One region of the Halomonas sp. AOP7-B1-5 genome, then DNA from elsewhere that is predicted to be linked to it. Evidence: riboswitches for the same ligand, from Rfam matches in the RefSeq annotation. Region 1 holds a riboswitch; the other holds the start of a gene.
What was found. Region 1 has a riboswitch for cobalamin ahead of ACT3XD_RS03975 (ABC transporter substrate-binding protein). Riboswitches for the same ligand answer to the same signal wherever they lie in the genome.

Region 1 (15,100 bases):
GGCCCACCGAGTGATAGACCATGGCGGCTAGCGGAATCAGGATCAAGTAGTTGGCATCGGAAGCGATGCTGCCGCAAATACCTGCCATGAAAACACAGAAGGTCAAAAGTGACGGTGGTGCCTTGGCCACGCTAACCTGCATCAATGTGGACATCAGGCCGACCTTATCAGCCAGACCGATGCCGAACATCACCACCAAAATAAGCCCAAGCGGCGGGAAATTGACGAAGTTACTGACTACGCTGGTCAGCATGAACTCCACGCCATCGCCGGAAAGCAGGCTTTGAACGTAGACAGTATCGCCGGTTTGCGGATTGACCGCCGAGACGCCAAAGGCGGCAAGCAGAGCGGAAATAACCACGACCACCACGGCGAGAATGGTAAACAGAATGAACGGATGAGGGAGTTTGTTACCCACGCGTTCAATAGAAGCGAGTACGGACTGCATAGTGTTAACCCTTATTTTTAGAAGCTATTGGTTGTAAAAGGTTGTTAGCTGCGTGATAGCAGCCCTTTTGCTAAAGCCACAAACATGCCGCCGGCCACCGGCAATATGTTGTCGTTAAAGTCGTAGTGTTCGTTGTGAAGATAAGCGCTGTCACCGTTACCGACGAAGAAGAAGCAGCCGGGCACTTCTTGTAGGTAGAACGCAAAATCCTCGGCTCCCATGGTGGGCATGTAATCCAGCTTCTGAATATCGTTGCTCACCGCGTACTCGGAAGCGAGTTCCAGCACGCGCTCGGACCATTCGGGGTCATTGGCCAGCGGTGGGATCTGATGAATGTGCTCAAGCTTGAAGCGGGCACCATGGGCATCGCACACGCCTTTTATTACCTGTTCAAGCTTGCCGGCCAGCGCCTCGCGGGAGGAGGGGCGGTCGCTTCTGATGTTAACCATCAGCTCAGCGCTTCCGGGAATGACGTTGGCGGCATCGCCTGCATGAAAGGAAGCTACGGTAATCACGCCGGATTCAAGGGGCGATTTGTGGCGGGCCACCAAGCCTTGTAGTTGTTGAACAAGCGAGGCTCCTACATAAATAGGGTCAATGGCCAGATGGGGCATGGCCGCATGGCCGGAGACACCATTGATGGTCACCTTGAACGTGTCATTGCCACCCATGGCCGGACCGGGTTTCACGAAGAGCTGGCCTTCAGGAAAGCCGGGGCGGTTGTGGTAGCCAAACATGGCCTCCACCCGGGGGTTTTCAAGCACACCCGCCTTAACCATCGCATCCGCACCGTTGCCGCCTTCCTCCGCCGGCTGAAAAATCAGCTTGAGGTGCCCGCATAGCTCATCCCGCTTTTCCATGATGGCTTCGGCGGCGAGCAGCAGCGTGGCAGTATGTCCGTCGTGTCCGCAGGCGTGCATAAGGCCTTCATGCTGTGAACGGTGGCCAAACGTATTGGCTTCGTGAATGGGCAGGGCATCCATATCGGCACGAAACGCGATCACCGAGCCTTCGCGGCCGGTATCCAGCTCCGCCAGAATACCTGTGGTCGCAATACCCTCTGTTACCTTATAGCCAAGCGCACGTAACCGCTCTGCGGCGAGCTTTGCGGTTTGAGCTTCTTGATATTTAAGCTCAGGGTGCTGATGGAGGGTGTGACGCAGGGTGATCGCATCTTGTACTTGCTTTTCGGTAAACATTGCCTGTCCTTGCCGTTATTGATGTCATTATGTGCCCTAAAGCTAAGTGACTTGATGGGCTTAAAGGAGAGGCTTGTATGTTGAGTTTGTTGCTTTTTGAGCAACAGTAAGAAGAAACCTTAGATTCTAGGCCCTGTTGAGTATGTTAATTTCACACGAATAGTATTTTAGGTTTGTTATTTTACGTTTAGTGGTATCAATCCGTTACGTTATAAAAATAGAAACCTAGGTGATTATCAGAGAACATATGAGGGTGTAAAAACCGTTGAGGGTGAGTCATTTTGTCATTATTCAAGGTAAGTCATGTCCACATCTACCCTATTTTCGCTTGATGATTTCCCCGTGGGATGCATGGTTACCGACAATAAGCGGCGTATTCTGTACAGCAATCGCTATATTGAAAAGTATTACGGTTATTCAGTCAGCGGGCTAGTGGGCGCTGACCTGTTTACCTTGTTAAGCCAAGCGTCACAGATTATTTATGAAGCATACATTGTTCCCTTGCTGCTTCAGGAAACCTGCTGTGATGAAATCCGTCTAACGCTGGTGACACCCTCAAAAGGCAAGGTGCCAGTGTCGGTAAGTGCTTTTTTTGATGGCAGTTCTGATGGAAATGTTTATTGGAGTATCAGTAGTGCCAGCCGTTCAGATCAATTATTTGAAGAGCTAACGGAAACCAAAAAACTGCTTGAGCAGAAAGTATCCGTACTGCGTACATTATCCGACACGGATCCGTTAACCGGGCTACCTAATCGGGCGGCCTTGACTAAATACCTTGACCACAAAATGTTAGATCGAAAGCGTAGCGTTATGGCATTCGCTTTGGCATTTGTTGATCTTGACGGATTTAAGGAAATTAACGACCGCTATGGGCATCATGTAGGTGATAAGGTCCTTCAGTTCGTAGCCGAGCGGCTGGCCAATAATCTTAGAAGTGATGATTTAATTGCCCGTTTTGGAGGCGATGAGTTCGTTATTTTTTTAAATGGCCGCTTTAGCGCAGGTTTGGTAGAAGAGTCGCTAACGCGGCTTATCAGCAAACTTTCAGAGACCATCAGCATCGGCTCAATGCACTTAAAGCTCTCTGCCAGTATTGGCGTTACGCTTTATCCGCAGGCGAAAGAAGTACAGCCGGACCAGCTGATTCGCCAGGCTGATCAGGCAATGTATCAAGCAAAACTTGCCGGAAAGAGTCAGGTTTGCCTTTTTAATATCGATAATGAAGTCGTTCAAAAGGAGAAGTATTCAGAGCTGCTTGCGATTAGCAGCGCTATGGAGGCCGATCAGTTTGAGCTTTATTACCAGCCTAAAATCAATATGCGCACAGGTGAGGTGTTTGGCGTTGAAGCATTAATACGCTGGAATCATCCGGTAGAAGGCCTGAAAGGGCCGGATACTTTCCTGCCTGTACTTAGCAATACCGCTACCGGTTTGGCGCTAGGCCGGTGGGTGATTACGAAAGCGCTCTGCCAGCTACAAATATGGCTACAGAAGGGGCTGGACCTGCAGATCAGCGTCAACATTGATGGTTACCACTTACAGCACCCGCAATTTCTGCGCGATTTAAGCGTCATTCTTTCGGACTTCCCCCGCCTGCCTAAACAGCGGTTTGAGATTGAAGTACTTGAAACCAGTACCATTGAAGATGTGAGCCATGTTTATTCAGTGCTCAATGCCTGCCGGTTAATGGGAATTCGTATCTCTCTGGATGACTTCGGAACCGGTTACTCCTCGTTGAGCCATCTCCGGGATCTATCGGTAGATACCCTCAAAATTGACCGTAGTTTTGTCAAAAATATGCTGACCAGTAGCAGTGATTTAGCCATTTTGAAGGGCGTCATCGGCTTTGCTCGCGCATTCGAGTGTGGTCTGGTCGCAGAAGGGGTTGAGACACTAGAGCATAGCCAACTGCTGATGGAACTTGGCTGTGAATGTGGTCAGGGTTACTACATAGCCAAGCCAATGCCCGCTCGCGCTTTTTTCGCATGGATTGATGAGTGGTATCAAACGGAGTTTCAAGCGAAGTATAAAACTCACTCATTTAAAACGAAGGAGTAAACGGCGTGTTAACTAAAGAGCAGGTCATGGCACGTAACAATGTGACTATTGTCGGGGCTGGCGAAAAAACACTAATGCTTGCTCATGGGTTCGGCTGTGACCAGCAGGTGTGGCACTATCTAGTTCCTACATTAAAAGACCGTTATCGGTTGGTGCTATTTGATTATGTGGGCTCAGGCCAGTCGCAGCTATCGGCCTTTAGTGAGGCGCGCTACCACTCGCTTGAAGGCTATGCCCAGGATGTCACCGATATCTGCGAAGCGCTGGATTTAAAACAGGTGCATTTTGTCGGGCATTCGGTAAGCGGTACGATTGGTTTGCTAGCAAGCATTGCCCAGCCTGAACGCTTTGCCAGTCAGATCATGATTTGCCCTTCACCCTGCTTTTTGAACATGCCACCTGACTATCATGGCGGGTTTGAACATGCGGACTTGGAAGAACTGATCGATTTGATGGATCGAAATTATATTGGCTGGGCTAATTATCTGGCGCCCCTGGTAATGGGGCCTGAAAGCTCTGAATTATTAGTGGGCGAGCTTTCCAGCAGCTTCTGCTCGACCGACCCGGTAGTCGCCAAGATATTCGCTAAAGCGACGTTCTTTTCGGATTACCGCCACCTGTTGCCTCAGGTAAAACATCCTGCTGTTATTCTGCAGAGTGAGCAGGATACGCTGGCCAATCCTAAGGTTGGTGATTATATGCGTGACCATATGCCGGATAGTACACTGCGCCTGCTGGCAAGCCATGGTCACTGCCTGCATATGACGCACCCTGAACTTGTTCTTCAAGAAATCAACGCCTGGCTGCGTTCTTAACGCGCTATCGAGGCAACGTCGCCGCGCTTTACCAGGCGCTATTCACTGGTCAGCCGTTATGTCGCTCAAGTATCTCTAGAAAGCGCGTTTGGGCCGCGGGCGGCAATGATTCAGGTAGGTCTGCTTGCGTAGCGGCGGTATCGCCGACCTGAATCAGCATAACCATGCCCATGGTGTAGTGTGGCGAGCATTTGATGCCCCAGATGCCCTCGGCATCGAAAGTGACGTCTACCTCTTTGCCGATATTACTGACGAACGCTTCGCCGCCTTCCGGCATCATGCCCTCGATCGATGCCACGTTATGGCCTGGCGCAGAGGGTACAAAGCGAACGGTATCGCCGGGCTGTATCGCCAAGTAATCCGGTGCGTAGGGCATGGGCCCGGTGTCGTTGCGATTGAGCATCTCGACAATATGTGTCTCGGCCTGCGCAGCCAATGGGAAAAGGGCAAGCAGAACCATGATTCGAAGCAGTATCTTCATCACAAAATCCTTTTATAAAAGACAAAGCGCCCCGTAGACGGGGCGCAGTATGGAATAGCCACTGTATCAGTGGGTTAGATCAAAATCGGCAAGCTGGTCAGCGAGCACTTCCAAGGCAAAGATTGACCTGACCGAGGGATCCAGTGCGTGCGCATCAATCGCGATAATACGCTCCTGCTGAACGGCTTCGGTCTCGCGGGTAACGGGGTCGGATGCCAGAAACTCACGCTTGGCGGCAATATCATCGGCCGGGAAGCGGCGCCGGTCCATGCGCGCGGCGGCAATAAAGGTAGGGTTGCTCCTGGCAATGGTTTCCCAGCCAACGGTCGGCCACTCTTCTTCTGCAGTCACGACGTTGGTGATCCCCAGCCTGTTCATCAGCCAGTCGGGCACACTGTTGACACCTGCTACATAAGGATCGATGGCCATGTCGGCGGAGGAGTACCAAAAAACACCGGTGATATCATCGGGCAGATCCAGCGCTTCGGCTTTCTCTACGGCCGCAGCTTCGCGCGCCTTTAGCTCAGCAATCACTTGATCGCTACGTTCGGTCACGTCAAAGAGCTGGGCTAGCGTGTCAATGCTTTCGTAAATCAACTCGGTATCGAAGAGCGTCGAGCGGGCGCCATCCATGCTTTGTTGATTGCTTTTGCCGATGCAGTCTGTGGGCATGATCCAGCTGGGGATCCCCAAATCCTCAAACATCTCTGGTGTGCCAACCACGCCTGCCGGGCCAATCATCCACTCATAGGCCGAGACGACCAGATCAGGCTTTTTGGCCACCACACTCTCGTAACTGGGCGCATCGTTGGAAAGACGCTCAACGGTGGCGTCAACGTCTGCAAACTCATCCAGCACCGGGTTGATCCACAGCGCTGTGCCCTCCAGCTTATCGGCAAGGCCCAGCATATACAGGATTTCGCTGGGTGCCTGGCCGATGCTTACGACCCGTTCAGGGGGCTTTTCCAGCGTGATCTCGTGGCCGCAGCTTTCAAGCGTCAAGGGGTAATCGGTAGCGGCGTAAGCTGCGTTTCCCAGCACAAGGCTGGCGACAGCCGCCGTGGTCAATTTCAACATCATGTACACTCCCGTGCATGATGAGCAGGCCGTTGGAACAGCAAAAAACTGAGCCGACCCGCTCGATGAAGGTTAGGGTGTCGGCAGGTCTCCTGACTGACGGGTCGTCGCTAGCTCACCTTCCCAGACATAGTGTCCAGTGGCATTGTCGAGCATCGCTCGCCGCCTACAGTTGCGGGGGCAGTTCCGTTTCGCGGCCAGGCGCGGCGGATTCTCTGTTAGGTTCTCGAAAGAACACCGACGCGGGGTATTCTAGGGTGTAACGATGGCACTTAACATTGTTAAAAATAGCCTTGGCTCACCGCTTCCTGGTTGCGAGAAAAGGGTGTAGTGCCTAACTTGAGGAAAACTGCTAGGAGCAAGGATGCCATGGCGAATCATTTCCCCTCTTCCAATATTGATACGAAACGCTCGCTATGGGCAGCCGTGCTGTTGGGTGCTGGCGTAATGGCGGCCGTCGATGAAATAGTCTTTCACCAGTTGCTTCAATGGCATCATTTCTTTGATTTTGGTACGCCAACGTTTGGGATTATTTCGGATGGGCTACTGCATGCCTTCGAGCTACTCGCCATTGTGATAGGCGTGTTCATGCTGCTTGACCTTTCCCAGCGCAAGCGCCTGACAATTCCCTGGGCCAAGACGGGCTTCTTTTTAGGTATGGGCGGTTTCCAGCTTTTTGATGGCCTGATCAACCACAAAATTTTGCGCCTGCATCAGATTCGCTATGGGGTCGATCCACTGCTCTATGACGTGGTGTGGAATGGTGCGGCAATAGTGCTTTTGCTTGTGGGCATCGGGTTTTATCGCCGTGCCAAGCGTCTTGGGCATCGCTAGACATGCACGTTCACGACCATACCCATGCCGCGCAAGTGGCGTTGCTTGATTGGCTGCCGTTGGCGCTGATTGCTTTAATCACGCTGGCGTATCTAGCGGCGGCTTATGCCCAGCGTCATAAAGCGGCTGGTTGGAGCGGTTGGCGGAGTAGCTTTTTTACCTTAGGCAGCCTGTTGCTTGCCATCGCCGTAGCACCCCCTTTAATGGCCTGGGCGCACCATGATCTGGTGGGCCATATGACCCTGCATTTGTTGATCGGCATGTTGGCGCCGCTTGCCTGGGTCTTGGCCGCGCCCATCACTTTACTATTACGCACGTTGCCGCAGGCAGGTGGCAGGCGTGTAGCCGCCTTACTGCAGAGCCGGTTCGTGCGCTTCGTCTCCCACCCCGTCAGCGCGCTTATACTCAATATCGGCGGTATGTATGTGCTTTATCTCACGCCGCTGTATAGCGCATCGCTAGATAATCAGACACTTCACTATTGGATACATGTGCATTTTCTGGTGGCGGGGTATCTTTTCTGCTGGGCGATTCTGGCTGAGCCCGATGTGTCGCCCCATCGGCTAAGCCTGCGCTTTCGGCTAGGCGTACTGTTTGCGTCTATCGCCACCCACAGCCTGCTGGGCAAACTTATGTACGGCTACGCTTGGCCACGTGGCACCGACCATTCGCTTGAGGAAATACAGGCCGCCGCCCAATTGATGTATTACGGCGGCGACCTGGCGGAAGTGCTGTTGGCGGTTGTACTGCTAACGCTTTGGTTGCGCAAGCCGGTCGAACGGCGTGAGGGGTTGTTCAAAAGTGCCGAACGCGACATAAGTCGCGTCGGAGTCAATACATAGATGCGTAAAGGCTATTAAGCGCCCTTGGACGCCGCCAGCACATACAAGAACTCAAGCCCCAGCGTTGCCGCGGCAAGCGAGGTAATGTCGCCGTGATCGTAGGCTGGGTTAACCTCGACAACATCCATGCCCACCAGATCCATACCCACCAGGCCGCGAACCACCTTGAGCAGCAGGTCGGTGGACATGCCGCCGCATACCGGCGTGCCGGTACCCGGGGCGAAGGCCGGGTCGAGGCCATCGATATCCAGGCTGACGTAGGCCGGGTGATGGCCCACGCGGGCGCGAATTTTTTCGAGCACCGCGTTGGGGCCGTTGTCGTTCACCCAGTCGGCATCCAGCACTTCATAGGGGTGATTGTGACGGTCGTAACTGGTGCGAATACCGATCTGCAGCGAATGCTCGGGCACAACCAAGCCTTCTTTAAGGGCGTGGTGGAAAATGGTGCCGTGATCAAAGCGAGTGCCCTGCTCGTATGTATCGGTGTGGGCATCGAAGTGAATCAGTGCCAGCGGGCCGTGTTCGCGTGCGTGGGCGCGCAGAAGCGGCAGGCTGATATAGTGGTCGCCGCCGAGCGTCAGCATTTTCTTGCCCGCCTTCAGCCAGCGTCCGGCATGGTTTTCCAGGTTATCCACCAGGCTTTCTGGCTCGCCGTAGGCGTAGTCCAGGTTACCTGCATCGCACACGCCAAGACGTTCTTCGAGCGCAAAATCCCACGGCCAGCGTTTGCCTTCCCAGATCAGGTTGGCCGTGGCCTGGCGAATGGCGTTCGGCCCCATGCGAGTGCCCGCCCGGCCTGAACATGCCAGGTCAAAGGGCACGCCGCTGATCACGACATCTGCATCGGTCGCTTTAGGATCGGTGGCCTTGGCCACGTTCATGAAAGTCGAAATAACATCACCAAACAGGCTGGGCATGATGGGTGTCTGGGTCACCGGCGGACGTCTCCTTGAGCACAAGATCGCGTAAGCCACGCGATGAGGAAGCGACCATAAATAATTTCCAGCAATAAATTAAATGAATGTTTAGAATTAAATCATTCGCTATATAAATAATGGCTAACTACGGACATTTATGAGCGCGTTGCGCCACTTTGATTTAAACCTGCTGCGCGTTTTCGAGATGCTGATGCGCGAGCGCCACGTTACGCGGGCCGCCGAAAAGCTGCACTTGAGCCAGCCGGCCTTGAGCCATGCGCTGAAGCGGCTGCGTGAGTCGCTGGATGACCCGTTGCTGGTGCGTACCGAAAACGGCATGCAGCCGACCCCCAGGGCGCTGGCGCTTTTGCCGGTGGTACAGCAGGCGCTGGCCATGCTGCAGGAGGGGCTGGCCCCGCCGGCTTCATTCGCGCCTGCCAGCAGTTCGCGTCGCTTTACCCTGGCCACCACGGACTACTTTGAGGAAGTCATGTACCCCGGCTTTTTAAGCCAACTTTTGACTTATGCGCCGGGCATCAGTTTTTCCATTGAACTGATTACCCCGGAGGCGTTGAGCGAAGGGCTCGAGAGCCGCCAGATCGATATGGTGGTAGGGCTGGATAGCCAGGAGGAGCTGCCCGGCGGCGTGCTGCAGGCACCCTGGATGCACGAAGAGCTGGTATGCCTGGCGGCCACGCACAATCAAGGCGTGGGCGAGGCGCTCGACATTCAGCAGTTTGCCCGGATGTTGCACGTGGAGCTTGCCGATATCAGCGGGCTGCGGCCCAGCAATATCGACAGCTGCCTGACCCAGCACGGGCTCGCGCGCCGGGTGATCTCGAAGAACCTCAACTACATTGCCGCCGCGCGCGTGGTCGCACTGACAGACGCCATCATGACCCTGCCGCGGCAGATGGCCGAGCGGTTTATCGCCATGCTGCCGGTGCGGCTGGTAGAGCCGCCCAAGGAGCTTCCCGCGCTCAACATGACGCTGATTCAGCATGCCCTGTATGCCAATGAGCCCTCCATCGCCTGGCTCAATCAGCAGTTGATCGATTTTGCCCGGGATTTCAACGGGCAGGCCTGATCGAAAAGTGGCATCCCTATTGCTTGATAAAATGGGCGGCCGCGAATCGTCTTGGTCGGGCAACCGGCTTACACTGAAGATATGCCTATTGCTTTATAACGACGGCTTTTCATAACCACTAGTCTTCATAAAAACTACTTTTCATAACAACGCCAAACACCATCAAGGAGTTACCGATGTCGCTGAAGGTTCTGGTCATTGGGGCAGGAATGGGCGGTTTGAGCGCTGCGCTGGCACTCCAGCAGCAGGGCCACCGCGTCACCGTCATGGAGCGGGTGGAGGAGATGCGCCCAGTAGGGGCGGCTATTTCGCTGTGGTCCAACGGCGTCAAGGTGATGCACCAACTAGGCCTGGGTACGGCCATCGAGCGCTTGAGCGGCGATATGCAGCGCATGCGCTACCTGAGCCATGATGGCCATCTGCTGAGCGATTTCTCGCTGGCGCCGCTTTATGAAGACGTCAAGCAGCGCGCCTGCCCCATCGCCCGCGCCGCCTTGCAGCAAACGCTGTTTGACGCGGTCGGTGCCGAGCACATCGAGCTTGGGCAGCACTGTGTGGATTACACGAGCGACGCTCGCGGCGTGACGGTGACCTTTGCCGACGGCCGCAAGGTCGAAACAGACCTGCTGGTGGTGGCGGACGGCACCCACTCCCGGCTGCGCAACAAGATCGTGGGCCGCGCCGTCGAGCGCCAGTACGTGGGCTATGTGAACTGGAACGTACGCGTACCCGCAAAGGATGCGCTCGCCCCGCTGGACAGCTGGGATCAGTACGTGGGCGAAGGCAAGCGCGTGTCCCTCATGCCCATGGGCACCGGGGGCAACAGCGAAGGGCAAGAGGAGTTCTACTGCTTCTTTGATGTGCCGCTGCCCGCGGACACCCCCAACGACCCCGCCCGTTACAAAGAGGAGCTGCGCGAGCACTTCACGGGTTGGGCCCGTCCCGTGCAGGCGCTGATCGAGCACGTTGACCCGGCGCGCATGGCGCGGGTCGAGATTCATGACATTGAGCCGCTGGAAACCCTGACCGATACCCGCGTGGCTTTGCTGGGCGATGCCGCCCACGGCATGGCGCCTGATTTAGGCCAGGGTGGCTGCCAGGCCATGGAAGACGCCTGGGTACTGGCCCAGGTGGTTCAAAAGGCTCTTGAGGATGTGCCAACGCCAAATGAGGCGCTGCGCCAGGCGCTGGATAATTACAATACGGCGCGCGTTAAGCGGGTTGGGGAGATCGTGGCAAGAGCGCGCCAGCGTGCGGAAATGATTCACGGCCACACCTCGGCGCTAACCCAGGCGTGGTATGCCGAACTGGGCCAGGAGGATGGCCAGGGCGTTCGTGAGGGAATCAAAAAGACCATTCTAGGCGGCCCTTTAGGCTAAAGCGCCAGGGTAATGGCGGCCGAGATAAAAGCGCGGGTAAAGACAATAAAGGCGCCTAAAAAAATGGCGTGCTGTTATCCAGCACGCCATTAATATGAACGCCTAACGCCTAACGCCTAACGCCTAACGCCTAACGCCTAACGCCTAACGATCAGTAAATAAAACGCACGTAAATATAGCCCAGCGATAGCAGTGCCAACGTGGCAATTGCCAGCCAACTCCAGGCGTTGATCAGCTTGGAGGGGCGCAGCGTCAGCGGCACCGTCGAGCCATTGGCCGTCAGGTGATTGAGCGTGGCAAGAATGGGGCTGATCAGAAATGCCACTACCATCACGAAATCCATGAACAGCCGGAAGCTGCCCATCAGGGTGTAGAGAATCACGATGGCCAGCAGCGAAAGGCCGATCATGCAGGCCAGAAACGCCCGGCTGCCTTCTATGCGGCGTGTCTCTTCGCCATCGTTTTCCGCTCGGGTAAAGGTGTAGTACGAGGCGGTGATCATGCGCGGAAAACCGTCCAGCACGGTCAAGAGCGTCGTCAGCATCACGGTAAACGCGGAAATACCTACTACCACGCCGCTCCACTCACCCAACGTGCTGGTGTACAAACTGATGACCTGGCTGGCAAAACCCACGGCGCCATCGGCAGGAGTGATGCCCTGGCTGTGCATGACGCCCGCGCCCATGATCACGAAACAGGCGGCGAGTACGGCGGCACCGATATAGCCAATGTTGAAATCGATTTTTTCAGCGGCGGTATCGCTGCGCACGCCCTGGTTCTTGTTGCGCGCCTCGGACCACAGCGAGTTCATGATCGCGAGCGTTATATCCGACGGCATCAGGCCGAGCACCGCCACCAGGGTAATGAAGGTCGCCGTGCTCCACAGTGGCGATACTGCCGTTGCCGGATAGAGCGTCCAGTCGACCAGCGGCACGGCGGCAAGCGCTGCGAACACGGTGGTCACGCTCAGGATGACGATAAACACCTTGTTGACCCAATCCAGCAGCTTGTAGCCGCCGACAAAGGTGAGCGCGCAGCACAGCGCAATCAATATCACCGCCACGGTGGGCGGGCTCAGGCTCAGCGGCACGATACTGCCGGCAAGGCCTGCGGTGGTAATCGCAATGGCGGCGATGATGATCGCGGTCACCGGGATCTGCACCAGCGCGAACAGCGCTACCACGGATTTGCCGAACGTCTGGCGATACCCTTCGATCAACGACTTGCCGGTTACGCTGACGTAGAACGGGCCGAAGAAGAACGACGGATATTTGAGCAGCACGGCAAGCAGGATAAACCCCAGTAGGCCGATGCCGTATTCCGCCCCGGCACGCGTCGACTGAACGACGTGCGAGGTGCCGATGGCCGCCCCGGCAAACAGAAAACCGGGCCCGAGAGCCGCGAGGTATTTGGCATACACTGATTTGGCCGGCGCCGTCAGCGTACTGGATTCTTGAGGGGGCATGGCAGGTTCCTTGTGAGCGGGATTCGGTTGATTCTGGTTATTATTTTCGCGTGAACAGCGTTTTGGGGGCGCTATGTTAGCTCAGTCGGGGGCTGCTTTCCTATTGCGCAGGGTTATCCTGAGTAACTAAAACCGCTGACGGTGGCGCCTGCATGTCACGTCTACATGACAACCCACATTGCTTGCCCCAGGTCAGGCGCGCAGCTGATATGTATTTATTGCGCCTTTCTGAGTCTGTACTGGAAAGGCTTGGCAAGGCATAGTCGTACCGGCCAGACTGGCGATTGCCAGCCGGGCCAAGTGCAGGATGATAAAACGCTCAAGAGGCCAACCATGTTAACTGTTTTTATCTATTTGATGATTTTCGTGGGCGTGACCGCCGCGCTGTATCAGGTCTACGAGGTCAACTACAACATCAACTTCGCCAATGACCTGAAGCTTTCAGGCGCCGAGAAGGCGCATCTGGACGAGCTGGCGCAAAAGGCCGAGGGGGCGAAAGCGGGCGGTGACGCCAGTGCCTTCAACCAGGCGGTCGCACGCATCTTTGGCCCGAACCTTGATCCGCACCTCGTACTGCGGGCGTTTTCCGAGGAGAAGTTGAGCACCTACGCCATTCCGCTAGTACGCCGCCGCAAGCGGCTCGAAAAAGGCCGCGAAGCGAGCCTTCGCCACCTGCCCAGGCACAATATTCGCGTGCTGATGATTTCGCTGGTGATCGTGAACAGCATGCTGGCGCAGTTTCTGGGCGGGATGAGTATCTTTACGCTGCTTTACCCGGCTACATCGCCCGCGTTTACCTGGCTGAATTCGCCGGCCATCCTGATGCTGCTGACCTTTGTGCTGATCGCGGCCTCCCACGGCATTTCACGGTTTGATATGTATCGGCACGACCTGTATCAAATCGGCGAGCTGATGCGCCAGACCCCGGAAGGCCACCACCTGCAAGGCCAAACTGCTTAAACGCTAGAACGAGGCGAGCATCTGGCCGAGCAGCGCCATGGCCTCTTCGCTGCGCGGCGTCCAGGGGTGGCCGTAGCTCAAGCGTGCGCAGTGGCGATACCCCTGCGTTGCGGAAAAGATGGGTCCCGGCGCAATGCTGATGCCCTGCTCGCGGGCCATGTGAAAAAGACGCAGCGAATCGACCTGCCTGGGAAATTCAAACCATAGAAAGTAGCCACCCGCCGGGCGCGTGGCCCGCGTACCCGCAGGGAAGTAGCGGGCCGCTGCATCCAGCATGTGCCCCTGCTGAGCTTCCAGGGCGTAGCGCAGCCGGCGCAGGTGGCGATCATAGCCACCGTGCTGCAGGTAGTCGGCAATGGCCACCTGGGCGGGCACCGAGGGCGAGATGGTGGTCATCAGTTTCAGTCGCGAAATGGCCTCCGCGTAGCGCCCACCCGCCACCCAGCCCACCCGGTAACCCGGCGCCAGGCACTTGGAAAACGACCCGCAGTGAATCACCAGTCCCTCGTCATCGTAGTGCTTCACCGGCGCGGGCGGCGTGGTGCCAAAGTAGAGTTCGGCGTAGACATCATCTTCGATCAACGGCACCTGATGCTGCTTGAGCAGGGTGTAGAGCGCCTGCTTCTTGGCATCGCTCAGGCTCGCACCTAGCGGGTTCTGCAGGTGGCTCATGAACCAGCAGGCCTTGATGGGATAGCGGGCCAGGCTTTCCGCCAGGGCGTCCAGGTCGATCCCCTCACGAGGATGCACGGGAATCTCCACCGCCTTGAGCTTCAGGCGTTCAAGCACCTGAAGGCTTGCGTAGAAGGCGGGCGACTCGATGGCGACAAGATCCCCCGGAGACGTGACGCACTGAAAACCCAGGTTCAGCGCTTCCATGGCGCCGTTGGTAATCACCAGCTCCTGCGGCGGCAGATGCACGCCGGTCAAGCGATAGCGCAGGGCGATCTGGCGGCGCAGGTCCGGGTCGCCGGCGGTCATGTCGGCAATGATGGCGTCGGCCGGCAGCGCCCGCAGCCCCTTGGTCATGCTGCGTGCCAGGCGCGGCAGCGGAAACAGTTCAGGGCTTGGAAATGCGGAGCCAAAGGGCACCGTGTCGCTATCCTGGAGCGAGCCCAGCACCGAAAAGACCAGCTCGCTGACCGCAATGTCCGCGGTTTCCTGAACGCACGGATTCATCTCGGGCTCGGTGAGCAGCCGCGGGGCCTGTTCGCGCACGAAATAGCCCGAGCGCGGCCGCGCCACGATCAGCCCCTGGTTCTCCAGCAGGTAGTACGCCTGAAAAACGGTCGAAGGGCTGATGGCGTAGTGGCGGCTGGCCTGGCGCACCGAGGGCACGCGCTCCCCCGGTGCCAGCACGCCGCTGCGAATCAGTTCGGAAATCTCGTCGGCAAAGCGTTCGTAGCGTTTCATGGTTGTCAGCCGCCTAAAACAGGCCTTGAGGATACGCTAACGGCGGCCGAAAACCGACTTCCAGCGCTATAGCTGGCTGATAATCAGCGCCGCATTGACGCCGCCAAACCCAAACCCGTTGCACA
Region 2 (15,100 bases), on a different contig from region 1:
AGTTTGAAAACCTAGTGGAAATGTCAGTCCAGAGTCTTGATCAAGCTGGCGAGCATAGCAGCGAGGATTTGCGTGATCTGTTTTACAATCTTTACCAATTTCAAGCGTCATGGGATACCAGTTTCACGCATTTTCGAGTGATCGATACTCTGCTGGAGCATAAGTTTGTGTATCAGTTTGAGATATCTCAGCATCCTGATTATGCGGAGCACGAGACGTTTTTTAATGGAATCAGTGATTTTTCTTTCATAAATTTAAAGCCACAAGAAGAGTGGCACGAGCAGTCCAATCCAACGGCAGGTTATATCAAGCCTCCTTATTTATTTTTTGATGCTGGTTCACCTCTTTGGCAGCAGTTTGTGGAACAAGGTGATCTTATAGGCAGTGATGCGTTGCCCCCCAAAACGATAGATACTGTAGATATGGTTAAAGAAGTGATTTTTTCCGCTAAATCTCAGGACGATCATGAATTGATCAGTCTCTGGTACACGGCGTTAGGTTTACATGTTGGGTTATTTTCTTCAGAGGAGGAGCAGATTAGTATTAAGGAAAGCTCAAGTATCAGCAATATTAGAGATATAGTACTGGAAACGAACGCTTTAGAGATTGATGCAGGCTACGGTTTTTTAGCACAGCCTACGCCTGACCTGGTTGAGGAAGATGCTTTTTTAACCTGGTGGTTTCAAGTAGGCGAATAATATTTTCAGTTGGGCAACATTAAACTATGCAGAGCATACCTTATTTGTACCCATTGATTATATTTTCGCTTGGTATTGAGTGATTTCGGCTAGATTGGAAAAAATGATCTGCTACCAACCGGTCAGGGCAATCGTTTTTTAAATGTTGTGTTTTGTACGGTAAGGAACCCGTCAAATTGACCGGGTCACGACAACTTGCTAGTTTACGCGCTCTTTCAGGTGTCGGCGGCCAAAGCCGCTGGTGAAACGGGAAGTTGGTGCCCAATCCAACGCTGCCCCCGCAACGGTGATCAAGTTAAGAGCCCTCGTTACCACTGTGCAATATAAACGCATGGGAAGGTGAGTGCTTGGGAGCGTCAGTGTGCTTCGCTTGTCAGCCCGGAGACCGGCCTGAGAGAGAGGGCTATATCAGCCGAACATGCCAGGACGCGGTGGGCGCTCTCAAGGCGATTAGTGACTTCCTGCTATTCCCTTGTGGTGCCTGCGCTTGGCGATTATAAAAACCACGCTGTGCGGGTTGGCACAGCGCGCAAGGTACCTCCTCATGCCTAACTATCTTCCTGTTTCTGCCGCGCTTGCTGCGTTGGTTGTATCTCCCGTGGTCGTTGCTCAGAGTGACCTGCCAAGCGCTCAAGCTGGTTTGCAAAGCACTCTTAACCCGGTAGTGGTTACTGCCGCGCTGGCGCCGCGTACGGCCAATGACAGCCTTTCCTCGGTTACCGTATTAGATGAAGCCACGCTGCGCCGCCAAGACCCGGTGAGCATTACCGATCTGTTTCGTGGCCAGCCGGGGGTGGATGTAAGCTCTAACGGCAGCTTTGGAAAAAACAGCAGCATGTATATTCGCGGTACTGGAAGCGGCCAAAATGTGCTGTTGATTGACGGTATTCGTTTACGTTCAGCCACCAGCGGCGGGGCTGCCTGGTCGTATCTTGACCCGCGTATGTTTGAGCGCGCTGAAATCGTGCGCGGCCCACGGGGTAGCCTGTACGGTGCCGATGCGATTGGCGGGGTAGTGCAGTTATTTACGCCCCAAGCGAGCGAAGCGGGGCCGCAGCCGAGGTTTTCGATAGGCGGTGGTTCGTTCAATACTCAGCGAGTAAGCGCGGGAATCAGCGGTCGTGAAGGCGGTACCCGCTACAGCTTTGCGGGCAGCCACTTGACTACCGATGGTCAGCCGGTTCGCCGCGATGGCGAAGATAAAGGCTACGACAATACCTCTGCGTTGGCGCGGGTTTCGCATACGTTTGAAAATGGCGCTGAGGTGGGTGCTCTTGCGCTACGCGCTCGGGGTAATAACGAATACGACGGCGGTGAAAACGACTTTGTTCAACAAGTAGCCGGTATTTATGGCGAGTTGCCGATCACAAGCGACTGGCACAGCCGCCTCACGCTGAGTGAATCCCGCGATGAGAGCGATGACTATGCAAGCTTTGGCGACTCGGTATTCAACACCAAGATTAGCACTGCGCGCTGGGAAAATATTGTTACCGCGGGGGCTCACGAGCTGATCGCAGGCGCTGAATACAGCGAGGATAAGGTTGACAGTACTATTGAATACGATGAAACCAGCCGCAGCAATAAAGCCGTATTCACCCAAGCGCTGTTGGATTTTTCACCGTTAACCCTGCAAGCCAGCTTACGCTTTGATGATAATGAAGCTTATGGCGATGAAGTTACCGGCAGCCTGGCAGCAGGTTACGCGCTGGATAGCAACCACACCCTGCGGGCCAGCTATGGCACGGCGTTCAACGCGCCGACGTATAACCAGCTTTACTACCCAGGGTTTGGTAATCCGGACCTTGAATCTGAAACCTCTGAAACCGCTGAAGTGGGTGTTCGTGGCCAATATGCGCAGTGGTTTTGGGATGCCGCTCTCTATCAAACGGATATTGATAATCTGATTGCGGGGCAGGGCGTTCAGTCTAACGTGCCTTCGTCACGGATTCGGGGAGTAGAGCTTGCCAGTGGCGTTGAGCTAAATGATTGGATATTAGCTGCCGCGTTGACCTACACCGATCCTGAGAATCGCTTAACAGGCAATCGGCTGCAGAATCGCGCTACGCAAAGCGTACGTCTGGATATCGACCGCGAATTAGGCGAGTGGTCGCTGGGCGGTTCGTGGGTCGCTCAAAACCACCGCTATCGTGATGCACAAAACCAGGACCGGCTAAGTGGTTATGGGCTGGTCAATCTGCGCGCCGGCTGGCAGTTTGCTCCATTGTGGAGTGCTCGCCTTACATTAGAGAACGTTATGGGCCAGGATTACGTGACCACGCGCTCGTTCGATGGCGCCGACTATTTAAATGCGGGACGGGCAGGTTTTCTGAGTGTTCATTTTGGTCAATAAAGTGCATAAATTGGCGCGAGCGGCGCTGGCCCTCATGCTAGTAATGCCTGCGGGTATAGCGCAGGCGAATCACCACGCGCGCTGCGTGGTGGATGATCGCGACCGAGAAGTCTGCTTATACAACCCTGCCCGGCGCATCGCCACGCTGTCGCCGGGCGCCACCGAGCTTACCTACGCCGCCGGTGCGGGTGAACAGGTGGTGGCGGTGGTCTCCTATAGCGATTATCCGCCCGAGGCAAAGCAGGTTGCCTCAGTGGGCAGCCATACCCGTATTGATCTTGAGGCGCTGGTAAGCCTTGCCCCTGACCTGGTGATTGGCTGGGTCACGGGGAATCCTGCCGAGCAGCTTGAAACGCTTGAAGCGTTAGGCCTATCGGTCTTTTATATTGAGCCTCGCACAATTGAGGGCGTGGCCAGCACGATTGAGCGCATAGCGCGGTTGGCCGGTACGGAAGCCGCCGGGCAAAGTGTCGCTGATGGTTTTCGGCGCCAGATGGCAGCGCTTGAAAATCAATATGAATACCGTGAGCCGGTCAGTACGTTTTACCAGGTGTGGAACGAGCCGCTTATGAGCGTTAACGACCAGCATCTTATTGGCCAGGTCATTCAGCTGTGCGGCGGGTTTAACGTGGTGGGAGAACAGCCACGTTTAGTACCACGCCTTGATGATGAGGCCGTGCTGGCAGCCAATCCTGAAGCTATCGTGGCCGGTGGAATGGGTGAAGAAAACCGCCACTGGTTAACCCACTGGGAGCAGTATCCGTACCTTACAGCGGTGATCAATAACCATCTGTTCTTTGTACCGCCTTCGCTTATTCAGCGCCCGACGCCGCGCATGGTACAAGGTGCCAAGATTCTGTGTGACCAGTTGGATAGCGTTCGCCGAATGCGTGGGGCGCGGTAATGAGGAAAGTAGCGCAAGGCAGCCTAAGTGCGCCCTTGGGAGTGCTTGTCCTTGCCGCGCTAATCGCTTTGCTGTTTGCCGTGAGTATTGGCAGCGCCTCCCTCTCAGTTGCTCAACTGTGGGCTGTTGCCCAGGGGCAGGGCGAGCTTTTAGCCAGCACGCTGGTCTGGGAGTTGCGCTTGCCCCGAGCGCTTTCTGCGTTTGCAGTCGGCGGCTTGCTGGCGGTAGCCGGGGCGCTGATGCAAGTACTGCTGCGCAACCCTTTGGCTGATCCTTACGTCCTGGGGCTTTCTGGCGGAGCCTCTATTGGCGCGCTGGCAGCCATGCTGGTGGGTCTGGGCGGGTTCCTGGTATCGGGGGCGGCATTTGTTGGCGCGCTGTTTTCAACGCTTTTGGTGTTTGGTTTGGCGCATGGCCGTGGCGGCTGGAGCCCCGCAAGACTTCTATTAACTGGAGTAGTGGTCGCCTCGGGCTGGGGTGCGGTGATTACGTTGATGCTGGCAATGAGCCCTGCCGAGCGCCTGCCGGGCATGCTGTATTGGCTGATGGGCGATCTTTCCTATGCGCGCACCCCCTGGCCGCCGCTTTTACTGCTGCTGGCAGTATGCTTACTATTGGTGCCTTTGGGGCGAAGTCTCAACGTGCTGGCCCGTGGTGCCCCCCAGGCTGCTGCACTGGGGGTTAACGTGCGCCCGCTGGAGTGGGGTATCTACATTCTTGCCAGCCTGCTGACGGCAGCGGCGGTCACCACCGCAGGCAGCATCGGGTTTGTGGGTCTTGTGGTGCCCCATATGCTGCGTTTGCTATTAGGCAACGATCAGCGGCTTATTCTACCCGCCTGTGCTCTGGCGGGCGGCACGCTGCTGGTGTTGGCCGATACCTTGGCGCGCACCATGATTGCCCCTGAACAGCTGCCGGTTGGGGTGATTACCGCGCTTTTGGGCGTGCCCACGTTTTTGTTTCTGCTCCACCGGAGCCGCTAATGAGCATATTGACCACTCAGCAGTTGGTGATCGATGTGCCTAATCGCCCAGGCGGAACACCGCTGAATTTAACCATTCAACCAGGGCAAGTATGGGGCGTGCTGGGACCCAACGGGGCGGGTAAAACTACACTTCTGCACACTCTGGCGGGGTTACGAGCGCCGCGCTCCGGGAGCGTTCATCTCAACGAAGCACCGCTTGCCAGCCTACGTCGCCGCCAGGTCGCGCAAACGTTAGGGGTCGTGTTTCAGGAGCGAATGGACAGCTTTCCGGCTACGGTGATGGAAACGGCGCTGATTGGCCGCCATCCGTTTCTTTCCGCTTGGCAGCGGGAAAGTGGCGCTGACTACACCCTTGCAGAGCAGGCGTTGGGCCGCCTGGATATCGGCACTTTAAGCAAGCGATTGGTCAGCACGCTTTCCGGCGGCGAGCGCCAGCGCGTTGCTCTGGCCACGGTGCTTACTCAAGCTCCCGCTATCTGGCTTGCCGATGAGCCAACCAATCATCTGGATCTCCATCACCAAAGTGCCGTCATGGCGTTAATGGCCGAGCAGGCGGCAAGCGGCAAAAGTGTGGTGATGTGCCTGCATGATCTTAATTTAGCCGCCCGCTGGTGCGACCAGATACTGCTTCTGTACCCCAATGGGGAAGCCAAGTGGGGCCCACGGGAAAGGTTGCTAACCGCCGGTACGCTCGAAGCGCTCTACCGTCAGCGGCTCACGGTTGTTGAGGTCAATGGTGCGCCGGTATTTGTACCGATATAGAGGACACAGCGCTGTCGCTAAACGCGTGAGGGGGAGTGACGGTTGGCAGGAAAATATCTTTACTGAACAGCGGCCATTAAGCGTCATAAATAGACCTGGTGATCTACACTAAAAGTGGGTTTGGGCCTTGATGATTGACCCCACTTATCATCACCTGATCTCAAGTCTGATCCCAGCAGCTGGTCCCAGGTGCTGGTTTCAATTGCTATGCCTTTGCATTAGCGGGAGGTCGTTATGATCCACCATGTTTGGGGGCTCCTCCATCATCCTGACGTAGAGTGGCATAAAATCAGTGACGAGCATGAGTCCGTCAGCCATCTCTATGCCCACCATGTGCTTATTCTGGCGGCTATACCTGTGGTCTGTGCGCTAATCGGCACGACCCGTCTGGGTTGGACCTATGGCGGTATCGATACCTATAAAGTCTCTATTACCAATGGCCTGGCGCTAGGTATTGCGTTCTATGCGCTGATGTTAGTGGCCGTTGGTTTGGTCGGTAACGTGATTTACTGGCTAGCCCGCAAGCTGGAGAGCCGTCCTAGCCGCCGCGACTGTATTATTTTCGCGGGATACATTGCCACGCCGATGTTTCTGAGCGGTGTTTTTGCGCTTTATCCGGTTTTCTGGTTTCGCATGTTGGGCATAGTGATTGGCCTACTTTACAGCGCTTACCTACTCTACAAGGGAACGCCCAGTTTCCTGGGCATCAGCCACAAGCGTGGCTTTATCATGTCGACCGCGACGCTATGCATCGGCGTGCTGGTATTAGAAGTGCTGCTTGCGATCGTTGTGCTGCTATGGAGCATGGGATCTGAACACAGCGTGGTGTGGCGGTTCTTGCGATAGCAAGATAGATGGTTCCGACGATGCAGTTAGCAGCACTACGCACGAGGCATATTGCCAAGCGCGTAGCCCTCATGCACTGATCAGGAATCTTACAGGGAATCCTTTTCTGAGATAGTGAGGCGAGATAGTGAGATGAGAAAGTAAGACAAGAAAGTAAGACAAGAAAGTAAGACGTGTTGATTTACTACTCCAGCTCAGTTCGCCAAGAGTGACGCGGTTCGAAACCCACCAGGCGCCGCGCTTTGTCGATACTGTAGAACGTCTCATATTCTCCCATTGCGTGCTGTACAGGTACGCCAGGATAGAAGCGCTCGATCACCTGGGCATTGGTAAGCCCTACCGATAGATCCTCATTGGCGACGTTAAACACCTCGTAACCTAAACCATCCGTTTTCAGACAGCAGTCGACCATCTGGCCCAAGTCGCGGGCATCGATATAGGCGAAGATGTTGCGTCGGCGCAGCGCCGGGTTATCCATATACGCCGGGAAGTTCTGGCGGTATTCATGAGGCTCGATCACGTTATTGATACGCAGGGCGTAAATGTCGATGCCTGAGCGCGCTTGAAACGAACGCGCGGTTACTTCGTTGACTACCTTGCTCATGGCGTAGCTGTCTTGCGGCACAGTGGGGTGTTCTTCATCGATAGGCAGGTAGTCTGGCAGCTTCTCGCCATCGGCAAAGCAGATGCCGTAGGTGGTTTCGCTGGAGGCAAAGATTACTTTGGGGATGCCCAGGTGGGTGGCGGCATCCAGAATATGGTAGGTGCTTAGCGTATTGATACGGTAGGTTTCGTTATCCGGGCGGTGCAGAATGGCGGGGATAGCGGCAAAGTGAACGATGGCGTCGTAGCGTGGCATTCCAGTGCCCGGCTCCAGCTCATCGAAAGTGGCGTAAGCTTGGCACGCATTGAACACTTGGCCCGCGTCGGTCAGATCTACCTTCAGCGTGGTGATGCCCGGCACAACGGACGCTACCCAGTCCAGGTTGGTGATGCTGTGACCCTGGTCGCGCAAATACGCGGTCGCATGACGTCCAGCCTTGCCGCTACCACCGGTAAACAAAATACGCATGTGGATTTCCTGTTTATTGTAAGAGTTCGTTACAAGGACCCACACCTTAGCAAAGAAAGCGTTACACCGCCGAAAAGCGTTTAAACCGCGCTTCTAAAACGCATAATCCGTTTGCCGTCAATAGGATCATCCAGCACGTGGGCATACACGCCGAACGTCTCTTGTAAGCACTGGGCGGTTAGCACGTCATGCGGTTGGCCGCTGGCGATCAGGCGTCCACCGTCCATCACGCCAATGCGGTCGCACTCCATGGCCTGATTCAGATCGTGCAGGGAAATTACCACGGTGATGGGCAGCTGCCTGACCAGCTCAAGAATCGACAGCTGGTGGCGAATATCCAGGTGGTTGGTGGGCTCATCCAGCAGCAGGATTTTGGGTTGCTGGGCAAGTGCCCGGGCAATATGCACGCGCTGGCGCTCGCCGCCGGAAAGGGTATGCCAGAGGCGGTCCGCCATGTGCGCCATATCCACATCATTCAGCGCCTGATCCACAATGGCGTCATCCTGAGCTGACCACGGGCGCAGCGCCGAAAGGAACGGCGTTCGGCCCAGCCCCACGACCTGGCGCACGTGGATCCTATCGGTGGTTTCCGCCTGTTGCTCAACCAGCGCGATGGATTGCGCGATATGCCGCTGGCGCATTTTGGCAATCGACCGGTCGTTTATATGTACGCGGCCTGTTTTAGGTTTATTCAAACCTGCCAGCAGGCGTAATAGCGTAGTTTTACCGGAGCCGTTCGGGCCAATTAGGCCGAAGGTCTGGCCGGGCGCTACGTCAAGACAAACGTCTTCTAACAGCGTGCGCCCATGTACGCTCCAGCCCAGCTGTTGTGCAGTTAATTTCATCGATTCCTCGTGCCCCGAACAAGAATCAACGCAAAAGCTGGCGCGCCAATCAACGAGGTAATCACCCCAATGGGCAGTACCTGGCCGGGCACCAGAATGCGCGAAAGAATATCCGAGCCAATCAAAAACACGGCGCCAGCAAGTGCCGAAGCGGGCACCAAACGCGTATGTTGGGTACCCACGATAAAGCGCATGGCATGGGGAATCACCAAGCCCACAAAGCCAATAGCGCCGACCATCGACACCATAATGGCTGTCACCAGCGCTACCGCAATAATTAAAAGCCCCCGCGTTGGGCGAACGGCGATACCCATGGATGCCGCGCTGTCGGCGCCAAAGGTAAAGGCATCCAGTGCGCGGCGGTGCCAAAGGCAAATCAACAGGCCGCCCAGGGCGGCAGGAAAGGCGATTGCCACATCGTTCCAGCGCACCCCAGAAAGGTTGCCCAAAAGCCAAAACATGATGCCGCGGGCTTGCTCGGCACTGGCCGACTTGGTAATGATGAAGGCGGTGAGTGCGTTAAACAGCTGAGAGCCTGCAATACCGGCCAGAATAATGGCCCCGGCCGCCTGAGTGCTACGCCCGCCGCCGGTACCGCTACTGGCTGCATGGGCAAGCAGTACCACCAAACCAAACGCGAGGCCAGCACCGGCAAATGCCCCCGCGGATAGCGTTAAAGCACCCGCGCCAAGCCCCGCCACCGTGACGGCCACGGCACCGGTCGAGGCGCCTGCCGATATACCCATCAAGTACGGGTCGGCCAGGGGATTGCGCAGTAACGCCTGGAGCACAACTCCGGCCAGGGCCAGGGCCGATCCGCAACACGCGGCTACAAGGGCGCGGCTTAGCCGGTAGTTCCAGATAATCCCAGCATCGATACGATCAACGGCGTAGTTAGCACCCAGAAGATGATTAGCCAATACCTTGAGAATCGTATCCACGGGAATCGCCGTTTCACCAATCGCCGTACCGGCAAGCAGTGCGATCAGCAGCACCAAGGGCGCAAGCCAAAGCCAGTGCGCCTGAGTGCGAGCCATCGGGGCGCTTTGCATGGCAATGGCTTTCATTGTGTGAAAGGCGTATTAAATAGGGCGGGGGCGAACTTCATGAGATGGTGTTCCGGGTACCGATGGACATAAAGCTCGACAGACTGCCGAAGACGAGAGGATAAAACACTAAAAAACCTTTGATATTGACGACTTGCTGAAGTGGCGAGGTGGCTTCCACCTGACGCCATCCTCTATAATGCGCGGTTATTGTAGCCACTTTCACGGGGTTTGGCTCTATCGTTATTCTCGTGTCAGGGATGAATAACTTTCACGTGTATAGCAGTGTCCATGCGCTGCTTAATGTATTAGTTTTACCCGCTTGTAGAGTATGCGCTTTACGCGCTTGTTGCGGCTCTCAGTCGCTCAATATCTTCTTGTTAAATCAAGTCAATGTTCCTTTTACCCATGGTGATGCCTGTGGTTGAGTTTCCCTTTACCGCCGTCGTCGGCCAGGCATCGCTTAAGAAAGCGCTGCTTTTAAACGTAATCAACCCGCGCATTGGCGGGGTGCTGATTAGCGGCCCGCGAGGCAGCGCAAAATCAACCCTCGCCCGCGCGCTGGCGGCACTGCTGCCCGAATCTGACAAGGGCGGCAAGTCGCCGTTTGTGACCCTGCCGCTAGGCGCCAGTGAAGACCGCCTGACCGGCAGCCTGGACCTGCAAAAGGTATTGAACGAGCGCGAAGCCACCTTTCACGAAGGGCTGTTGGCCAGAGCGCATGGCGGCGTTTTGTACGTCGATGAAGTCAATCTGCTCGCCGATACCCTGGTCGACCTGCTGCTGGATGTCGCTGCCAGTGGGGTCAATATCGTTGAACGCGACGGTATTAGTCACTCCCACGCGGCACGTTTTAGCCTGATTGGCACCATGAACCCGGATGAAGGCGAACTGCGCCCGCAGTTGCTCGACCGGTTTGGCCTCTGCCTGGAACAGCCGGCCTCCATCCGTATCGAAGAGCGCATCGCCATCGTGCAGCAGCGCGATGCTTTTGATCGCGACCCCGAACGCTTTATCGCCGACTTCGCCGCTGAGCAGTCAGCCCTGCGTGAACGTATCGAGCAGGCGAGAGATGTGCTAGCAGCCGTGAGCGCACCTGAATGGGTTTACGCACACATCGCCAACCGCTGTGAAGAAGCCGGCGTCGAAGGCCTGCGTGCCGATGTTACCTGGCACCGCGCCGCCCAGGCCCATGCCGCTTGGCGGGGAGGCGATACAATCATTCAGGACGATGTGGATACCGTTGAGCCCTGGGTATTGGCCCATCGGCGTACGCATGAATCTTCCACACCACCATCAACGCCGCCGTCTTCTCCACCACCTTCGTCCACGCCAAATGAAAAGCCTTCTGGCGGTCAGTCGTCTGCCGGTGGACATTCAGGCGAGCAGGGGCAGTGGGGCGCCATGCCGCCCATCGCGCAGAACATGCTGGATAGCCAACTGCTGAATCTCCCTGCGCTTACACCCATCAACCGGCCTGCGGCTAAGCCGCTGCTTTCACTTGGCGGTACGCGTAAGGGCACCGAGTTGGGCCAGGGGCGAGCTAATAAACCACCTTCGTCTACCTCTCGCCCCGACTGGTTCGCCACGCTGATCGCCAATCGTGGTCAGTGGCCCTGGCGACAGTTGCGTGATCGCAAAGCGCGCACCGGGCAGCCAGTGCTGCACCTGGTACTGCTGGACACCTCCGGCTCGACGCTGGGTAAGCGCCTGTTGGGCCAGGCCAAGGGCTGGGTGGATAGCCTGACCCGCCAGGCGTACAGCGCTCGCGAGCAGCTGGCCGTGCTGGGGTTTGGCAACAATACGGTGACACCGCTACTCACCCGCCAGCGTGCGCCCAAAAGCCTAGAGGCGACGCTGAACAGTGCCGATGGCGGGGGCGGCACGCCGCTGCGTAAAGCGGTTGAGGAGGCAGGAAAGTTGATTCGTCAGTGGCAGCGCCGCGAACCCGGCCTACATATACGTACCTACTTGATCACCGACGGGCGCACCCGCGAGTCCGTTGCAGACCTGCCAACGCTTGGCGATTGTGTAGTGATGGATACCGAACACTCATTTGTAAAACGTGGCCAGGCGACACGCCTTGCCCAGCAGCTGGGCGCCTTGTATTGGGCACTGCCCACCCAGGAGTCAGCATGAGCGATAGCAATCACCAAAACCGCATGCAGCGCAAAAAAGAGGTGGTCGATGAGCGCATCAGCCGCGCCACTGAAGAGCGCGGGGTATTAATCCTGCTCAAAGGCAACGGCAAGGGTAAAAGCAGCTCGGCGCTCGGTACGCTGGCGCGCTCGCTGGGGCATGGTCAGAAAGGCGCGGTCATTCAGTTTATTAAAGGGCGGCGCGAAACCGGTGAATACCTGTTCTTTCGTGACCACCCAAGGCTTGACTGGCATATCATGGGCCAGGGCTTTACCTGGGAAACCCAGGACCGCGAGCGCGATATTCAAGCCGCCGAAACTGCCTGGGAAATCGCCAAGGGCCTGTTGGAAGACCCGGCCTACAACATCATCGTGCTGGACGAAATGAGCTACATGTTCAAGTACGGCTACCTGGACCCGGTGCCGGTGGTAGAGGCACTCAAACGCCGCCCAGCGCATCAGAATGTGATTATTACCGGGCGCACCATGGCACAGCCACTTCAGGAAATTGCCGACACCATCAGCACCGTGCAGGATGAGCGCCACGCGTTTCGCGGCGGCGTCAAAGCTCAGGCGGGGATCGAGTACTGATGAGTACACCTTCTGCCAGCTGCCCCGCGCTGTTTATTTCAGCACCTGCCTCAGGTCAGGGCAAAACCACGGTAACCGCCGGGCTTGCGCGGCTGCTGCGCAATCAGGGCAAGGTGGTGCGGGTATTTAAAACCGGGCCGGACTACCTGGACCCGCAAATACTCGCCCAGGCCTCTGGCCAACCGGTTGACCAGCTCGATTTATGGATGGCAGGCGAAGCCTACTGCCGCCAGCGCTTTTATGAAGCCGCTGTTGAAGCCGATTTGATTCTCGTGGAAGGCGCCATGGGCCTGTTTGACGGCGAGCCTTCCAGTGCCGATTTAGCCGCGCTGTTCGGCATTCCCATGGCCATCGTGATGGATGTTAAAGGCATGGCCCAAACAGCCGCTGCACTGGTAACGGGGCTGGCTGGCTTTCGTGACGACATTCAAATTGCCGGGCTGATTGCCAATAACTGCGGCTCCCAGCGCCACCGGGAGCTGATTGAAGGCGCGCTGCCCGCAGCCATTCCTTTTTTAGCTGCCGTACCGCGTGACCCTGAGCTGGCACTTCCCGAGCGTCATCTGGGCCTGGTGCAGGCGGAAGAGATTCGCGACGATCTGGAAATTCGCTTTGAAGCCGCGGCGCAGGCGCTGGAAGCCGCAGGGCTGCTGGACGCGCTCGCCACGCTTTCGCCGGTCAGCTTTAGTGCTTCTACTGAGGCGCTTCCTGCTGTGCCGCAGGCACTGGCTGGGCAGACAGTAGGCGTGGCCCGCGATGCGGCGTTCAGCTTTATTTATCAGGCCAACCTGGACCTGCTGGCGCAGATGGGTGCGCAGGTGCGCTTTTTCTCACCACTGAGCGATGCCGAACTACCCGAGTGCGATGCCCTTTGGCTACCTGGCGGCTACCCGGAGCTTCATGCGCAGGCGCTTGCGGCGAATACCGCCATGCGCGATGCCATTAACGGCTTCTTTAGCGCGGGTAAACCCATCCTCGCCGAGTGTGGTGGCATGCTGTATAGCCTGGAAACGCTAACCGACTATGCCGAGAACACTCACCCCATGCTCGGCTTACTGCCGGGGCACGGTGCCATGCGTGGGCGGCGCGGCTGCCAGGGCATGCAGACCGCCGAGCTGCCCGAAGGGCCGGTTCGTGGCCATGCCCATCACCGCTCGATGGCCGAGCAAATGCCTGAACCGATGGCTTACGGGCGCCGCCAGCGCCACCCCGCGCCTGGCGAGCCGATCTACCGTGCCGGTCGCTTAACGGCGACGTACTTACACCTGTTTTTCCCGAATAATCCTGCTGCGGTAGCGCGTCTGCTTAGCCTCGGTCTTGGCAACGATTCAGCGCAGGCCACGGCCGCAAGCCCCCAAATTGAGGAATCCTCGCATGCAGTTAAATAAAATTCCCGCCACGGTCGTGACCGGCTTTCTAGGTAGCGGCAAGACCACGTTGCTGGCCAATATTCTGCGCCAGATTACCGGTAAGCGGATTGCCGTGATCGTCAACGAGTTCGGCGAGCAGGATATCGACTCAAGCCTGCTGCGTAGCTGTGCGTTAGGTTGTGAAGACGGAGCTGAAGAGGGCGAGCAAGTCGACGCCGGTGAAGACGGCAGTATTTACGAGCTGGCCAATGGCTGCATCTGCTGCACCGTGGAAGAAGAGTTTCTGCCGGTGATGAAAAAGCTGGTGGCGAGGCGTGATGATATCGACCACATCCTGATCGAAACCAGCGGGCTGGCCTTGCCCAAGCCACTAGTGCAGGCGTTTAACTGGCCGGAAGTCCGCCAGCACTGCACCGTCGATGCCATTATCACCGTGATCGACGGGCCTGCCGTAGCCGCGGGCCGGTTTGCCAACGACGAAGAAAAGGTTGCCGCTCAGCGGCTGGCCGACGACAGCCTGGACCACGACCCCAGCCTGCGCGAACTGCTGGATGACCAGCTAAGCGCGGCGGATTTAGTGCTGGTCAGTAAAACCGACCTGCTGAACGCCGACGAGAAAGCCCGGGTTGAAGCGCTGGTACAGGCGCGGGTGCCCGCATCGGTCAAAACGCTGTTTATCGATCAAACGCTAGCGACTGACACGGCCCAGCTGGAAGCCCTGATGGGCATTGGCGCGGCCAGTGAGGAGCATATCGACAAGATTACCAACCATCACGACAAGCACCATGCCGAAGGCGCCCACCACGATCACGCCCACGATAACTTTGATTCCTGCGTCATTACGCTGGGCGAAGTCGATGGCGATGAGCTGGCGGCCAGGCTTCAACATCTGCTGAAAACCCAGGAGATTTATCGCGCCAAGGGTTTTGCGGCGATCCCCGGTAAACCCATGCGCCGAGTTATTCAGGCCGTCGGCGAGCGCCTGGACGGTTATTTTGACCGTTTGTGGCGTCAAGACGAGGCGCGCCAGACCCAGCTGGTGATTATCGGCAAAACGCTGAACAGCGATGAAATTCATAAGGCGCTGGCCAGCGCTGAGACGTCGGTAAGCGCCTAATGCATCTTTTCGCCGCCAAACCGGGAGGCTTTGTTGATGATGAAGGCATCATCGACCTGCAGCAAAGCCCTGCCGAGGTTGTGATTATGTCCGCCGCTGACAGTAACTTGTCGGCGTTGGCCCAGGCAGTTGATCGCCTGGGCGATGACTACCCCTCGGTGCGGCTGGCGAACTGGATGAACCTGGTGAAACCGGCGGCGTTTGATCTTTACGAAGACCGCGTGCTGGAAAAAGCCCGCTTGGTGGTGGTGTCACTGTTGGGTGGAAAGGGCTATTGGCAGTACGGCTACGAGCGGCTTCTGGCCTGGGCGGCTGCCAAGCCCGAGCGCCAGCTGATTCTGGTGCCCGGCTGCGACGCCCCGGACGATGCTTTGCT

Region 2: it holds a riboswitch for cobalamin, as region 1 does, so the genes downstream of both, ACT3XD_RS16735 (TonB-dependent receptor domain-containing protein) here and ACT3XD_RS03975 (ABC transporter substrate-binding protein) in region 1, are expected to answer to the same signal.

What each region holds. Positions count from the first base shown of each region.
Region 1 is NZ_JBQTDC010000004.1:147,519-162,618, reverse strand. Features, by position in the region: gene ACT3XD_RS04000 (AbgT family transporter) at 1-448, opposite strand, end outside; gene ACT3XD_RS03995 (M20 metallopeptidase family protein) at 493-1,647, opposite strand; gene ACT3XD_RS03990 (sensor domain-containing protein) at 1,951-3,705, shown strand; gene ACT3XD_RS03985 (alpha/beta fold hydrolase) at 3,732-4,520, shown strand; gene ACT3XD_RS03980 (pseudoazurin) at 4,570-5,001, opposite strand; gene ACT3XD_RS03975 (ABC transporter substrate-binding protein) at 5,068-6,081, opposite strand; cobalamin riboswitch at 6,144-6,335, opposite strand; gene ACT3XD_RS03970 (DUF2243 domain-containing protein) at 6,448-6,912, shown strand; gene ACT3XD_RS03965 (cytochrome c oxidase assembly protein) at 6,915-7,754, shown strand; gene speB (agmatinase) at 7,769-8,671, opposite strand; gene ACT3XD_RS03955 (LysR family transcriptional regulator) at 8,829-9,758, shown strand; gene hpxO (FAD-dependent urate hydroxylase HpxO) at 9,935-11,137, shown strand; gene ACT3XD_RS03945 (NRAMP family divalent metal transporter) at 11,289-12,602, opposite strand; gene ACT3XD_RS03940 (hypothetical protein) at 12,936-13,562, shown strand; gene mapR (GntR family transcriptional regulator MpaR) at 13,566-14,975, opposite strand; gene fabF (beta-ketoacyl-ACP synthase II) at 15,042-15,100, opposite strand, start outside.
Region 2 is NZ_JBQTDC010000043.1:13,473-28,572, reverse strand. Features, by position in the region: partial or broken gene ACT3XD_RS16740 (hypothetical protein) at 1-698, shown strand, start outside; cobalamin riboswitch at 899-1,106, shown strand; gene ACT3XD_RS16735 (TonB-dependent receptor domain-containing protein) at 1,243-3,048, shown strand; gene ACT3XD_RS16730 (cobalamin-binding protein) at 3,083-3,952, shown strand; gene ACT3XD_RS16725 (FecCD family ABC transporter permease) at 3,952-4,935, shown strand; gene ACT3XD_RS16720 (ABC transporter ATP-binding protein) at 4,935-5,699, shown strand; gene ACT3XD_RS16715 (Yip1 family protein) at 5,934-6,545, shown strand; gene ACT3XD_RS16710 (NAD-dependent epimerase/dehydratase family protein) at 6,730-7,617, opposite strand; gene ACT3XD_RS16705 (ABC transporter ATP-binding protein) at 7,698-8,462, opposite strand; gene ACT3XD_RS16700 (FecCD family ABC transporter permease) at 8,459-9,514, opposite strand; gene ACT3XD_RS16695 (AAA family ATPase) at 9,917-11,647, shown strand; gene cobO (cob(I)yrinic acid a,c-diamide adenosyltransferase) at 11,644-12,237, shown strand; gene ACT3XD_RS16685 (cobyrinate a,c-diamide synthase) at 12,237-13,625, shown strand; gene cobW (cobalamin biosynthesis protein CobW) at 13,612-14,724, shown strand; gene cobN (cobaltochelatase subunit CobN) at 14,724-15,100, shown strand, end outside.